Regions from separate parts of the Actinoplanes sp. GCM10030250 genome, predicted to be linked through region 2. Evidence: riboswitches for the same ligand, from Rfam matches in the RefSeq annotation. Region 2 holds a riboswitch; the other holds the start of a gene.
What was found. Region 2 has a riboswitch for thiamine pyrophosphate ahead of ACFQV6_RS26010 (ECF transporter S component). Riboswitches for the same ligand answer to the same signal wherever they lie in the genome.
Positions count from the first base shown of each region.

Region 1: linked by a shared signal. The riboswitch ahead of ACFQV6_RS17280 (thiamine phosphate synthase) and the one ahead of ACFQV6_RS26010 (ECF transporter S component) in region 2 are both predicted to bind thiamine pyrophosphate.

Region 1 is NZ_JBHTDO010000012.1:11,740-18,738, reverse strand. Features, by position in the region: gene ACFQV6_RS17295 (hypothetical protein) at 1-52, opposite strand, end outside; gene ACFQV6_RS17290 (class I SAM-dependent methyltransferase) at 149-766, shown strand; gene ACFQV6_RS17285 (ABC-F family ATP-binding cassette domain-containing protein) at 796-2,442, shown strand; TPP riboswitch at 2,477-2,587, shown strand; gene ACFQV6_RS17280 (thiamine phosphate synthase) at 2,574-3,155, shown strand; gene thiO (glycine oxidase ThiO) at 3,152-4,177, shown strand; gene thiS (sulfur carrier protein ThiS) at 4,168-4,368, shown strand; gene ACFQV6_RS17265 (thiazole synthase) at 4,365-5,114, shown strand; gene ACFQV6_RS17260 (thiamine phosphate synthase) at 5,108-5,812, shown strand; gene thiD (bifunctional hydroxymethylpyrimidine kinase/phosphomethylpyrimidine kinase) at 5,809-6,576, shown strand; gene thiC (phosphomethylpyrimidine synthase ThiC) at 6,654-6,999, shown strand, end outside.
Region 2 is NZ_JBHTDO010000022.1:77,563-84,561, forward strand. Features, by position in the region: gene ACFQV6_RS26005 (ABC transporter ATP-binding protein) at 1-1,236, opposite strand, end outside; gene ACFQV6_RS26010 (ECF transporter S component) at 1,238-1,828, opposite strand; TPP riboswitch at 1,898-2,000, opposite strand; gene ACFQV6_RS26015 (alpha/beta fold hydrolase) at 2,140-2,952, shown strand; gene ACFQV6_RS26020 (DUF6328 family protein) at 2,984-3,529, shown strand; gene ACFQV6_RS26025 (hypothetical protein) at 3,501-4,103, opposite strand; gene ACFQV6_RS26030 (Fur family transcriptional regulator) at 4,120-4,524, opposite strand; gene ACFQV6_RS26035 (ArsR/SmtB family transcription factor) at 4,521-4,820, opposite strand; gene ACFQV6_RS26040 (metal ABC transporter permease) at 4,817-5,695, opposite strand; gene ACFQV6_RS26045 (metal ABC transporter ATP-binding protein) at 5,695-6,483, opposite strand; gene ACFQV6_RS26050 (metal ABC transporter substrate-binding protein) at 6,480-6,999, opposite strand, start outside.

The sequences.
Region 1 (6,999 bases), on a different contig from region 2:
TACCGGCCGGGATGGCGCGGTGGGCGGAGCGCGTTGGGGTGGCGTACCGCATGGACCCCAAGCTAGGCGCGCACGCTGATCTATGAACGCACAGCTTGTCCGCCACCCCGCCGGGTGACCCGTAACCTGGCGGCGGGAGACTTGGCGGGTGAGCGCCGACCACTACTTCACCGCCGAGCCCGAAGCGCCGTTCCGGCGGGGCGAGATCGAGTTCAGCGTCGCCGGCCGAAACTACCGGCTGGCTGTCGCCTCCGGGGTGTTCTCGGCCGGGCGGCTGGACTCCGGCACCGCCGTACTGCTGCGCAAGGCCGGCCTTCCCGGTCCCGCCACCGAAGGCACCCTGCTGGACCTCGGCTGCGGCTACGGTCCGATCGCGTGCGTCCTCGCCAGCGAGGCACCCGCGACGACCGTCTACGCCGTCGACGTGAACTCGCGGGCCCGGGAGCTGACCGCGGAGAACGCGGCGAAACTCGAGCTGGGCGACCGGATCCGGGTCGCCGCGCCGGACGAGGTGCCCGGCGACGTGACGTTCGCGCAGATCTGGAGCAACCCGCCGACCCACGTCGGCAAGGCGGAGCTGCACGCCATCATGGAGCGCTGGCTGCCCCGCCTGGCGCCCGGCGGCACCGCCTGGCTGGTGATCAACCGCAACCTCGGTGGTGACTCGCTGCACAGCTGGCTCGTCGGGAACGGCTGGACGGTCGAGCGGGTGGCCAGCCAGAAGGGCTTCCGGGTGCTCCGGGTCACCGGAAATTCGGCTGACTAGTCGCGCGCCCACGAGGGAGGATGCCGGGCATGGGTTACGTGGATGTCGCCGGTGCCGGGTTCGTGCTTCCGGACGGGCGTGAGCTTTTCGCCGACGTGTCGTTCCGGATCGGCGAAGGGGCGAAGGTGGCTCTCGTCGGGCCGAACGGTGCCGGCAAGACCACGCTGATGCGGATGGTGGCCGGGGACATCCCGACACAGTCCGGCACCATCGCGCGGGCCGGCGGGCTGGGCGTGATGCGCCAGTTCATCGGCATGATCGGCGATGACCGTACCCTCGAAGATCTTGCATTGTCGTTGGTGACCCCCGCCCTCAGCGCGGCCGGTGAACGGTTGCGGCGCGCGGCCGAGGCCCTCGACGAGACCGAGAAGAGCCAGATCGCCTACGCGAACGCGCTCGCACACTGGGGCGAGACCGGCGGTTACGAGGCGGAGGTGCTCTTCGACACGGTGGCCGTGGCGATCCTCGGCAAGCCGTGGGAGGAGACCAAGAGCCGCGTCGTGCGGACGCTCTCCGGTGGTGAGCAGAAACGGTTCGCCCTGGACCTGCTGCTGCGCGGCACCGACGAGGTGCTGCTGCTCGACGAGCCGGACAACTTTCTCGACGTGCCCGCCAAACGCTGGCTGGAGCAGCGCATGCGGGAGTCGCAGAAATCGGTGCTCTACGTCTCGCACGACCGGGAGTTGCTGGCGCAGACCGCGGACCGGGTGGTCGCGGTGGAGGGCGGCAGCGCCTGGACGCATCCGGGCGGATTCGCCTCCTGGCACGAGGCCCGGCTGCACCGGCACGACCGCATGGAGGAGAACCGGCGCCGCTGGGACGAGGAGCACGAGAAGCTCAAGGAACTGGTCTTCACGCTGAAGAACAAGGCCGCCTACAACGACGGGCTGGCCTCGCGCTATCAGGCCGCGCAGACGCGGTTGCGCAAGTTCGAGGAGGCGGGGCCGCCGCCGCTGCCGCCGAAGGAGCAGTCGCTGCGGATGAACCTGCGGGGCGGGCGTACCGGCAAGCGGGCGGTGATCTGCGAGGGCGTCGAACTGGAGAACCTGACTTTCCCCTTCGACCTGGAGATCTGGTACGGCGATCGGGTGGCAGTCCTCGGCGCGAACGGCACCGGCAAGTCGCACTTCCTGCGGCTGCTCGCCGCCGGCGGCAGTGAGCCCGACCTGGAGCACAAACCGGTCGACGGTGCGCCGCTGTCGCACGTCGCTCACGAGGGCCGCGCCAGGCTCGGCGCCCGGGTCCGCCCCGGGCACTTCTCGCAGACCCACGACCGGCCTGAGCTGCTGCAGAAGACGCTCGTCGAGATTCTGTGGCGAGGTGACGAGCACCGGTCCGGAATGGACCGTGCGGGTGCGATGAAGGCCCTCAACCGGTACGAACTGGCCGCACAGGGTGATCAGCGGTTCGGGACCCTCTCGGGTGGACAGCAGGCTCGGTTCCTGGTGCTGCTGCTGGAACTCTCGGGGGCTACCGTGCTGCTGCTCGACGAGCCCACGGACAACCTGGACCTGGCGTCGGCGGAGGCTCTGGAGGAGGGGTTGAAGGCGTTCGACGGCACGGTGATAGCGGTCACCCACGACCGGTGGTTCACGCGTTCCTTCGATCGCTTCGTGCTGTTCAGGAGCGACGGCGAGGTGGTCGAGGTGCCGGAGCCGGTCTGGGACGTCCGCTAGTTTTCTCGTCACGGACCGGTTATGGTCCGGTTACAAACAACCCCACGGGAGTCCGGGCAACGGGCTGAGAGGGGGGCTGACGCCGCCCCCGACCGTCGAACCTGATCCGGGTAATGCCGGCGCAGGGAGGAGTGTCGATGTTTCCTCGCATCCACGTCATCACCGATTCCATCGATGTCGTTCGTGGTGTGGCAGGGCTCCCCGACGTGGCGGTCCAGATTCGGGTCAAGAGCACCGACGCTTCGGCCTATGCGCTGACTGTGGAGGCGGTTGCGCTCTGCCGGCCGGCCGGGACGATGGTGCTGGTCAACGACCGAGTTGGCGTGGCGCTGGCGGCCGGAGCGGACGGCGTGCACGTGGGCGCGGACGATCTGCCGGTCTCGGCCGTTCGCCGGGTACTGGGTCCGGATGCGGTCGTGGGCGCCACCTGTCGTACCCCCGCGGCAGCCCGCGCGGCGGTGGCCGATGGGGCGAGCTATCTCGGTGTCGGGCCGGCTTTCGAGACGTCCACCAAGGACGGGTTGCCGCCGCCGCTCGGACCGGCAGCGATCGCGGCTGTCGCCGAGGCGGTTCCGGGTACGCCGGTCCTGGCGATCGGCGGTATCACCGCGGAACGGGTGCCGCTGCTCGCGGTGCACGGTGTTGCGGCGGTCTCCGCCTTCGTGGGGGATCCGAAGGGGGCGGTTGCGGAGTTCTCGGCGGTCCTGCGATGAGCCGCGTCGCTGTTGTCGGCGGCGGGATCATCGGGCTTGCGATCGCGGCGGAGTTGCTGCGGCGCGGGGCGGATGTGACCGTCTACGACCCGTCGCCGGACGGTACGGATGGTGCCTGGCACGTCGCGGCCGGGATGCTGGCGCCCGGAGGGGAGTCGGCCTTCGAATATCCGCACCTCATCCGGCTGCTGGAGGCGTCGAACGAGCTGTGGCCGGCGTTCGCCGACGGGCTCGGTGACGTCGGCTACGACGATGCCGGGACGCTCGGTGTGGCTCTGACCGCGGATGATGTCGCGGAATCGGCCCGGGAGTGGAAGCACCAGAAACTGACCCCGCTGACCGGAAGCCAGCTGCGTGATCGGGAGCCGGCGCTGTCACCCCGGATTCGGGCGGGTGTCTTCGCGCCGGCTGAGCGGCAGGTCGATCCGCGGAAGGTGGTCGCGGCGCTGCGGATCCGCCTCGCCGGGCGGGTTCTGACGCGGCGCGTCACCGACCTGTCCGAACTGGACGAGGAGCGGTGCGTGGTCGCGGCGGGCTGCGGCACGGCGGCGCTCACCGGGCTGCCGGTCCGGCCGGTGAAAGGCCAGATGGTGCGCCTGCGCGGAGAGCCCGGCGTGCTGCGGCACGTGATCGACGGTACGGCCGACGGGCGGCACGTCTACCTCGTTCCGCGCGCTGACGGTGAGGTGGTCGTCGGAGCCACCCAGGAGGAACGGACCGACCGGGCGCTCACCGCCGGTGGCGTGCACGACCTGCTCCGGGCCGCGCTCGATCTCGTACCGGGGCTCGCCGAGCACGAGATCACCGAGTTCACCGTGGGGCATCGGCCCGGAACGCCGGACAACGCGCCGCTGCTCGGACATCTCGACGACAGCCGCAAGACGGTGGTAGCGGCCGGCCATCACCGCAACGGCGTGCTGCTGGCGCCGATCACGGCCCGGCTCATCGCCGATCTGGTTCTGACCGGATCGGCCGACCCCCTGCTGGAATCCTTCGAACCCGGGAGGTTCGGATGCGCCTGACGGTCAACGGGAAGCCGCGTAGTCGGCCCGACATCTGCTCGGTTGCGGCGCTGGTCGCCGAGATCACCTCGGCGAACCGCGGTGTGGCGGTCGCTGTCAACGGGACGGTCGTGCCGCGATCGACGTGGTCCGCGGTCGACCTGGCCGACGGCGACAAGGTCGAGGTGCTCACCGCCGCACAGGGAGGATGATCATGTTTCTACCGGAGAACGGGCTGATCCTCGGCACCGGTGGTGCGAACAGCCTCTCCGCACTCGAAGACGCCATCCGGGCCTCGGAGACGACGCTGGTCACGGTGGCGCTGCGCCGGGTCGAGGCGGCCGGGCCGGGACTGCTGCCGATGCTGGACCGCCTCGGCGTACAGGTGCTGCCGAACACCGCGGGCTGCTACACGGCCGGTGACGCGGTCAAGGCGGCGCAGATGGCGCGGGAGGCGTTCGAGACCGAACTGATCAAGCTCGAGGTGATCGGGGACGAGCGGACCCTGCTGCCGGACGGCGTGGAGTTGCTGCGGGCCGCGGAGATCCTTGTCGCGGATGGTTTCACGGTTCTGCCGTACACCAGTGATGATCCGATTCTGGCCCGCCGTCTCGCGGACGCCGGATGTGCCGCGGTGATGCCGGCCGGTTCGCCGATCGGTTCCGGTCTCGGGATCTCCAACCCGCACCACATCGAACTGATCCGGCAGAGCGTCGACGTGCCGGTGGTCCTGGACGCCGGAATCGGGACGGCCTCGGACGCGGCGCTCGCCATGGAACTGGGCTGCGACGCGGTGCTGATCGCCAGCGCGATCACCCGGGCCGAGGATCCGGCGGCGATGGCAGCGGCGATGCGGCACGCGGTCCGGGCCGGTCGTCTGGCCAGGGCCGCCGGGCGCATTCCGCGCCGTTTCCACGCGGTCGCGTCCACCGCCGACGAGGGGATTCCGGTGTGGTGACGCCGGGCGGGCTCGTTGTGCTCACCGATCGGAGATCCGCCGCCGGGCCGCTCGTCGAGGTGGTCCGGGCGGCGGTCCGCGGCGGCGCCGGGTGGGTCGTTCTGCGGGAGAAGGATCTGGGGTACGCCGAACGCGCGACCCTCGCCCGGATACTCCGGCCGGTGGTACCGCCGGGGCGGTTGATCGTGGCGGGGCCGGATCCGCTCGGCGGCTCGGCGGTGCACCTCGCGGGGACGGACCCGAGGCCCGCGTCGGTCGCGCTGGTGGGGCGCTCGTGGCACGGATCCGAGGACCTGTCCGGTGTGGACTATGTGACGGTGTCGCCGGTCTATCCGACCTCGTCGAAGCCGGGGTACGGGCCGGCGCTCGGGGTCACGGGTGCCGCTGAGATGCGGGCACCGGTGCCGTGGCTGGCGCTCGGTGGGATCGACTCGGGTGCGCGGGCGGGGGAGTGCGCCGCGGGCGGGGCAGCGGGAATCGCGGTGATGGGTGCGGTGATGCGGTCCCCTGATCCCGAGCGGACAGCCCGTGAGTTGTCCGCTGCCTTCACGGCCGCCCGCCCAGCTGGCTTCCAGGGCTGTGTCGCGGCGTCCGAGACGGCTCCCACGGCCAGCCGGGTTGGGGTGGCTGGCTTCCAGCGCGGTGTCGCGCGGGTTGAGGCAGCACCCACGGCCAGCCGGGTTGGGGGGACGGGGTGACGCCTCGGGTGGTGTTGACGATTGCGGGGTCGGATTCGGGTGGGGGCGCCGGGATTCAGGCGGATCTGAAGACGTTCGCGGCGCTGGGTGCGTTCGGGACTTCGGTGATCACGGCGGTCACGGCGCAGAACACGCTGGGTGTGACGGCGATCCATCCGGTGCCGGCCGAGAACGTGGCGGCGCAGCTGGACGCGGTGCTCGCCGACCTGCCGGTGGCGGCGGTGAAGGTCGGGATGGTGTCCGATCCGGCGGTGGCGAAGGTGATCGCCTCACGGGCCGGGGACCTGCCGAACCTTGTCGTGGACCCGGTTCTGGTTGCCACAGCGGGTAGCAGGCTCGGTGAAGTATCGGTAGTCAGCGCGCTTTGCTCGTACCCCTGCGTTCTGACACCGAACCGGCACGAAGCCGGCGCCCTCCTCGGCAGGCCCGTCGAGACGGCCGAGGAAATGATCGTGGCGGCGGGCGAGCTTGCGGAGCTCGGGCCGCGCGCGGTGGTGGTGACCGGAAGTGATCTGGCGCTGGACGTCCTGCACTTTGCCGGTGAGACGGTGCTGCTGCGCGGCGAGCCGGTGTCCACGGTGAACAACCACGGGTCCGGGTGCACGTTCTCGTCGGCGATCGCGGTGCGGCTGGCCGAGGGTGACTCGGTGCCGGCGGCGGTGGTGGCGGCGAAGGAGTACGTGCGGCGCGGGTTGCTCGGTGGCAGCGCATGGCGGCTGGGGAACGGGCCTGGGCCGCTGGATCACTTCGGCTGGTCCGTCTAGGAGTCCCGGTGGCGCGGCATCGTGTGTCCTCGCTGCCGTTCGATGCCGGGTTTATCACTATATGGGAGGTATGGATCGTGCGACGTAAGGTCTATGTGGAGGGTGTTCCGTTCACCGAAGTGGTGCTGAGCGGCGGCCACGCGCCGGTGCGGCTCTATGACACGTCCGGTCCCGGCAGCGATCCGGAGGTGGGGCTGCCGCCGCTGCGGAAACCGTGGCGAACCGGGCGTACCCAATTGGCCTCCGCCCGGGCCGGAATCGTCACGCCGGAGATGGAGTTCGTCGCGGTGCGCGAGGGTGTCTCGTCGTCGCTGGTCAGGGACGAGATCGCGGCGGGGCGCGCGGTGCTGCCGGCCAACGTCAACCATCCCGAGTCCGAGCCGATGATCATCGGGTCCCGGTTCCTGGTGAAGGTCAACGCGA
Region 2 (6,999 bases):
CACCAGCAGCCGCGGCGCGGTGGCCAGCGCCGTCGCCACGCTGAGCCGCCGGGCCTCACCGCCGGAGAGGGTGTACGGGTTGGCCGCCGCCAGCTTCGTCAGCCGCAGCCGTTCCAGCAGCTCGCCGACGATCCGCCGGACCTCCTCCGGCGTCTTGCCGACCCGGCGTGGCCCCAGCGCCAGCTCGTCGGACACCCGGCTGGTGACGAACTGGTGCTCCGGGTTCTGGAAGACCGATCCGATCCGCTGGGTGAGCGCCGCCGCCCGCCACCGGTGCGGGGGCCGCCGGTCACCGAACGCCTCGATCCGTCCCGAGTCCGGGGCGATCAGCCCGCCGAGCAGCAGCGCGAGCGTGGACTTTCCGGCGCCGTTGGGCCCGGTCACGGCCACCAGCTCGCCGGCTCCCGCACCGATCGAGACGGGAGCCAGCCGTCCGGTCACGGAGATGTGCTCAGCCCGTACAAAATCGTTCTGTGCCTTTGATATGGCCTTGATCGGCGCGGTGCTGAAACCGGGCACCCAGACGCCCTCGTCCGCCAGCTTGTCGCCGTAGGCAGCGAAGATCACCTCGGGTGCGCCATCGGCGCGCACCCCACCGCCCGGCTCGAGCACCACCACGCGGTCCACCAGCTCGAGTGCCTCGGCCACCCGGTGTTCCACGATGATCAGCGTGGTCTCCGGGCTGGTCACCCGCGCGACCGCGGCACGGATCAGCTCAGCACCGGCCGGATCCAGGTTCGCGGTCGGCTCGTCGAGCAACAGCAGGCCTGGCCTCAGGGCCAGGACCCCGGCCAGGGCGAGGCGTTGCGCCTCACCGCCGGAGAGCGCGGTCGTCGGTCGATTGATGGGGTACCGGAAACCGACTCGATCAAGCGCATCGGATACTCGTGGCCAGATGTCATTTGCGGACACTCCCCGGTTCTCGCAACCGAACGCCACGTCGTCACCGCTGCGCGCCATCACCAGTTGCGTCTGCGGATCCTGGAAGACGATGCCGACACGCTCGCGGGCCTTCCGCGGATCCAGCCCGTCGATCTCGATGGTGCCCTCGGACTCGCCGGAGTCCTCCGCCAGCAGGCCCGCCAGCGCGGCGAGCAGGGTGCTCTTACCGGCCCCCGAGGGACCCAGCAGGAGCACCCGCTCGCCGTGCCGGATGTCCAGGTCCAGCCCGCGGACCGCCCAGGCGCGGCGCCCGGCGTGCCGCCACCCGAAATCGCGAAGCCGAACCTCACTCATGTCAGATGAGTGCCCGTTCCCGGCCCGCGCCGAACCGGTCCAGCACACCCGTCGGTGCGAGCGCCCGGACCACGGCCCAGCTGCCGAGCCCGGCCAGGAGCGTGCCGCTGACCACGGTGAAGATCGCGTACGGGATGCGGTAGCTCCCGAGCGCGTACTCGGAGTTCCAGACGATGAAGTCGAACAGTGCCGCGCTGAGGCCGGTCAGCGCACCGGCGAGCAGCGCAGCCGGCAGCCGGAACGACCGGTAGCGCAGCGCCGCGAACGCCAGCTCCGCGCCGAGGCCCTGGATCAGGCCCTGGGGGATGACTGTCGCGCCCCACGCGTTACCGAGCAGCGCGGAGATGATCGCCGCGACGGCCTCGGTGTAGAGCGCCGCACCCGGCTTGCGGATGATCAGGCCGCTCAGCACGGCCGGCATCAGCCAGACACCGTAGAGCAGGGCCTGAGCGGGCGGGAAGAAGGCGAACGCGCTCTCGGTGATGCTCCAGACCGTGTTCCAGGCCCAGAAGATCACGCCGAACGCGACGGCGATGACCGAGGCGATCACGACGTCCATCGTTCGCCAGCGGTTGGTGTTGATGTCTTTCATGACGCCTCCCAGCGGGTACCGGGAGGAGACGCACGCCGCGGACCGGGCGGCGATGCCCGGACACGGCGCGGCTGGAGAAGACCGAACTTCCTGCGCTGGCATTACCCAGATCAGGTACGAGGGTCTGCGGTTGCCCGCACTCTCAGCGCCTTGCGCTCCCCTGTCGGATCGAAGGTTGTTCGCGACCTACCTGGACCGGCGCCTCGGGTGGGTGACGCGCCTGATCTCCGCCGTCGCGAACAACCTTCGCTGCATGTGCTTCGATGACGCTAACACCCGGTAATGGCTGGGGACAGGGAGGGAGCGATCACATGCAGGTCAAGGCTCGCGGACTGACCTTCGACGTCCATGAGGGCGGACCCGCCGACGGTGATCCGGTGCTGCTTCTGCACGGATTTCCGCAGGATCATCGCGAGTTCGACCTCTTGGTCCCGCGGCTGCACGCGGCCGGTCTCCGCACCTACGCCCTGGATCAGCGGGGCTGCTCACCCGGCGCGCGGCCCGGCGAGGTGTCCGAGTACCGGATGGACGAGGTGACAGCGGACGCCCTCGCCGTGCTGGACAGCCTCGGTGTGGAGAAGGCGCACGTGGTCGGCCACGACTGGGGCGCCTACGTCGCCTGGCTGCTCGCCGCCCGGCACCCGGACCGGGTGCGGACGCTCACCGCGATCTCGGTACCGCACCCGCGCGCCATGATGCTGGCCATGCGTGTCCGCCTGTCGCAGCGCGCGCGTCTCGCGTACTTCAGGGTCTTCCAATCGGCGGGGGCGGAACGCCTGCTGCTCACCCGCAACGGCACCATGCTGCGCTGGATGCTGCGCCCGCTGCACCACGCCGAGCAGTACGTCGAGGCGATGCACGAGCCCGGCCGGCTCACCGGCGGCCTGAACTGGTACCGCGCCTTCAGCCTGGACCAGGTGGCCGGGACCGGTGTGGTGAAGGTGCCGACGACGTACGTCTGGAGCGACGGGGACGGGGTGGTCGGGCTCACCGCCGCGCTGCGGACCGCCGACTGGGTGGAGGCGGAATACCAGCTCGTCGCCATGAAGGGTGTCAGCCACTGGGTGCCGGAACAGGCGCCACGCGAACTCGCCGACGCCGTGCTGGCTCGCATCGGCGTTTGACCATGTGCCCGCGGGGGAACGCTGCGCCGTCATGGCGGTCGAAACACACACCCCCCGGAAAGATCAGTCCCACGAGACCGAGAAGCAGCGGTGGGACCGCAACTTCGCGGACCTGCTCCAGGAGCTGCGCGTCGCACAGACCGGCGTGCAGATCCTCTTCGCGTTCCTGCTGACCCTGCCGTTCAGCAGCGGGTTCCCGCAGGCCACGAACTTCCAGAAGGACGTATACATCGTGGCGCTGATCAGCGCGGCGTTCGCCACCGCGCTGATCATCTCGCCGGTCGCGTTCCACCGCGCGCTGTTCCGGCAGGGCCGCAAGCCCGAGCTGGTCCGGTACGCGCACAAGGTCGCCTCCGCCGGCCTGGCGTTCATGCTCGTCTCGATGGTGAGCAGCGTCCTGCTGATCACCGATTACGTGCTGGACTGGAAGTGGGCCATCCCGCTGACCGTGGCCACGGCACTCTGGTTCCTCTTCTACTGGGCGGCGCTGCCGTTCGCGCACCGCAACTGGGGCGAGGACGAGGACGAGAACGAGAACGAGAACGAGGTCAGCGCCGGCGCAGACCGAGCTGCCTGAGTTCGAGGTCGGCGAGAGCGTCCACCGCGTCGGCGTCACCGGCCCGCCAGCTCTGCGCGATGTCCGGGCCCAGTCTGGCCAGCTCGTTCAACGGGCGGCCGGCCAGGGCCCGGAGCGCCAGCAGGTCACGGCCGGCCGGTTCGCTGCGCACCGCGGCCGCCACACCGGCCCGCCGGATCCAGCGCAGCCGCCGCGGCAGCCATCCGAAGAGCACCAGGGCCAGCGGGACGGCGATCGCGATGAGCGGCAGGATCAGCGCCAGCTGGTGGACGAAATCCTGCTGCTCGCGGCCGGCGTCGGCGATGGACCGGGCGGCGTCGGCGGCACCGGTGAACGGCTTGGTCAGGTCGTCGCCGACCACCGGCACCCGGCCGACCTTGCCGCCGGCGTCGGCCAGGTTGTCGGCGATGCCGGTGCCGGCACCCTCCAGCTTCTGGCCCGGCACGGCGAGCTTCTCCACCAGATCGCGGATCCAGAGGGCGACCCGGATCCAGAGATAGACCCAGAGGACGACGAGGATGTCGGTGAGGAGCTGACGGATCGCGGTCGGCAGCCGGTCGGCATAGAGCTTCACACCGGAAGGGTCGCACTCAGCTTTTGGCGGCGCACTCCGGGCAGGTTCCGAAGATCTCCATAGTGTGGGAAACGTCGACGAAGCCGTGCTGACCGGCCACCCGGTCCGCCCAAGACTCCACCGCCGGACCGGCCACCTCGACCGTCCGTCCACATGACCGGCACACCAGGTGGTGGTGATGTCCCTGGCTGCACCGCCGGTAGAGGTGCTCGCCACCCGGCGGGCGCATCACGTCGATCTCACCGGCGTCGGCGAGGCCCTGCAACGTCCGGTAGACCGTGGTCAAGCCGACCCGCTCGCCCCGGTCCCGCAGCATCGCGTGCAGGTCCTGCGCGCTGTGGAAGCCCTCGGTCTCGCCGAGGACGGCGCTGACCGCGCTGCGCTGCTTGGTGTTGCGCGGTGCTCCGGCTTCTGGATTCACTGTCGGCTCTCCCTGGCATGGCTCACGGCGTCCGTGACTATGTGCGCGACGTGTTCGTCCACCAGGGAGTATGCGATCTCCCGGCCGCGCCGCACGCCCCGCACCACACCGGCGCCGCGCAGGACTCGCAGGTGCTGGGAGACCAGGGGCTGCGGAGCACCCAGCTTCTCCACCAGGTCGTGCACGCACTGCTCACCCACGCCGAGCTCGACCACGATCGCGACGCGGATCGGGGCGGAGAGCGCACGCAGCAGCGCACCCGCCGATTCATACGCTTCGTAGCCCGTGGCCGTCATGACTGTCCCAACATTTTTATCACCACGTCAGGTGGCTCGGCTGTCACCGGTGGGCGGGAATGACGGCGCAGGCCGCGGCGGACCATGCCGCCGATCGTGGTGCCCAGGAAGGCGGCGAGGGCCATCAGCACGGTGGTGGCGCCGGGGGCGGTGTCCGCCTCGGCGGAGACCAGGATGCCCGCGGCGGCCGAGCCCAGGCCGATCAGCATGGCCGCCGCCATCGTGGTGCGGAAACCCCGGGTGACCTGCTGGGCGGCGGCGACCGGGACCACCATCAGGGCGGAGACGAGCAACAGGCCGACGGTACGCATGGCGATCGTCACGGTCACCGCGGTCGTCACGGCGAGCAGGATGTTGAGTGTCCGCACGGGCAGGCCGCTGACCCGGGCGTACTCCTCGTCGTTGCAGAGCGCGAAGAGGGCCGGCCGCAGCAGCAGCATCGCCACGAGGACCGCCGCCGCGAGGCCGCCGATCACCATGATGTCCTGCGGCGACGTGGTGATCAGCGACCCGAACAGGTACTGCATCAGGTTCGAGTTGCCCTTGTCGTCGGAGAGACCGACAAGCACCACACCGCCGGCGATCCCGCCGTAGAAGAGCAGCGCCAGAGCCAGGTCACCGGAGGTCCGGCCGCGTTCGCGGATCAGCTCGACACCGACCGCGCCGATCGTCGCGACCACCACAGCGGTGAGCACCGGGGAGTTGTTCGTCAGCAGGCCGACACCGACGCCGGTCAGCGCCACATGCCCGATCCCGTCCCCGATCAGCGACAGCCTCCGCTGCACCAGGTAGATACCCAGGGCAGGCGCGGTGAGACCGATGATCAGCGCACCGGCCAGGGCGCGAAGCATGAATGGGTACGCCAGAAGCTCCATCAGTACGCCTTGGTCCCCTCGGTCGGGGCCCACTCGCAGATGCCCGCCACGACCTCGTCCGCGTGCGGATGCACATGATCGTGCCCCGGCTCGGCGTGGTGCCCGGCCGGTTCGGGCGGGGTTCCCTCGTGCACGATCCGCCCGTCGTGCACCACGACACCCCGGCCGATCAGCGGCCGCAGCGGGCCGAGCTCGTGCAGCACCAGCAGGATCGTGCCGCCGTCGCCGGCGAACCTGGTCAGCGCGGCGGCGAAGGCCTCCTGGCTGGCCGCGTCCACCCCGGCGTTCGGCTCGTCGAGCACCAGCAGGTCCGGACGGCCGGCCAGCGCCCGCGCGATCAGGGTGCGCTGCTGCTGGCCGCCGGAGAGGGTGGAGACCGGGTCGTTGATGCGATCCAGCAGGCCGACGTCGCTGAGCGCTTCGCGTACCGCCGTCCGGTCGGCGGCACCCGGGATCCGGAAGATGCCGCGCCGGGCCAGGCGGCCGGAGGCCACCACCTCGCCGACAGTTGCCGGAACGCCGCTTCCGGCGCCGAGCCGCTGCGGGACGTACCCGATCCGGGCCCACTGCCGGAACCGGCGCTGTGCCGTGCCGAACAGCTCGATCTCGCCGCGCCGCAGCGGGACCAGGCCGAGGATGGTCCGGATCAGCGTGGACTTGCCGGAGCCGTTGGCGCCGAGGACGGCGACCACGTCACCGGCGGCCACGCTCAGCGAGATGTCGCGCAGGATCTCCCGGCCGTCGTAACCGGCCGCGGCGTGCCTGACCTCGATCACGTTGTCGCTCATGACTGACACTCCAGGGCCTTGGTCAGGGTGGCCAGGTTGGCACGCATCACCGTGAAGTAGTCCAGGTTCTCGTCGGTCAGCCCCTCGAGCGGGTCCAGCACCGCCGTCTCGGCACCGACCTCGCGAGCGATGGTCTCGGCCACCTTCGGGCTGACCAGGGTCTCGAAGAAGATCGTGGTGGCGCCGAGCTCCTTGGCCTCCGCGGCGACCGCGGCCAGGCGCTGCGGCGACGGCTCGGCCTCCGGGTCGATGCCGGTGATGCCGATCTGATCCAGGTCGTACCGGTCGGCGAGGTAGTGGAACGCGGTGTGGCTGGTCACGATCTCGCGGTGGGCGCAGGTCGTCAGGCCCTTGGTGAACTCCCCGTCCAGCGTGGTCAGATCGGTGCGCAGCGCGGCGGCCCGGGCGGTGTAGTCCGCGGCGTGATCGGGATCGGCCTTGCCCAGCCGCTCGGCGAGCTTGTCGGCGATGGTGGCCAGGCGGGTCGGGTCCAGCCACACGTGCGGGTCGGTGCCG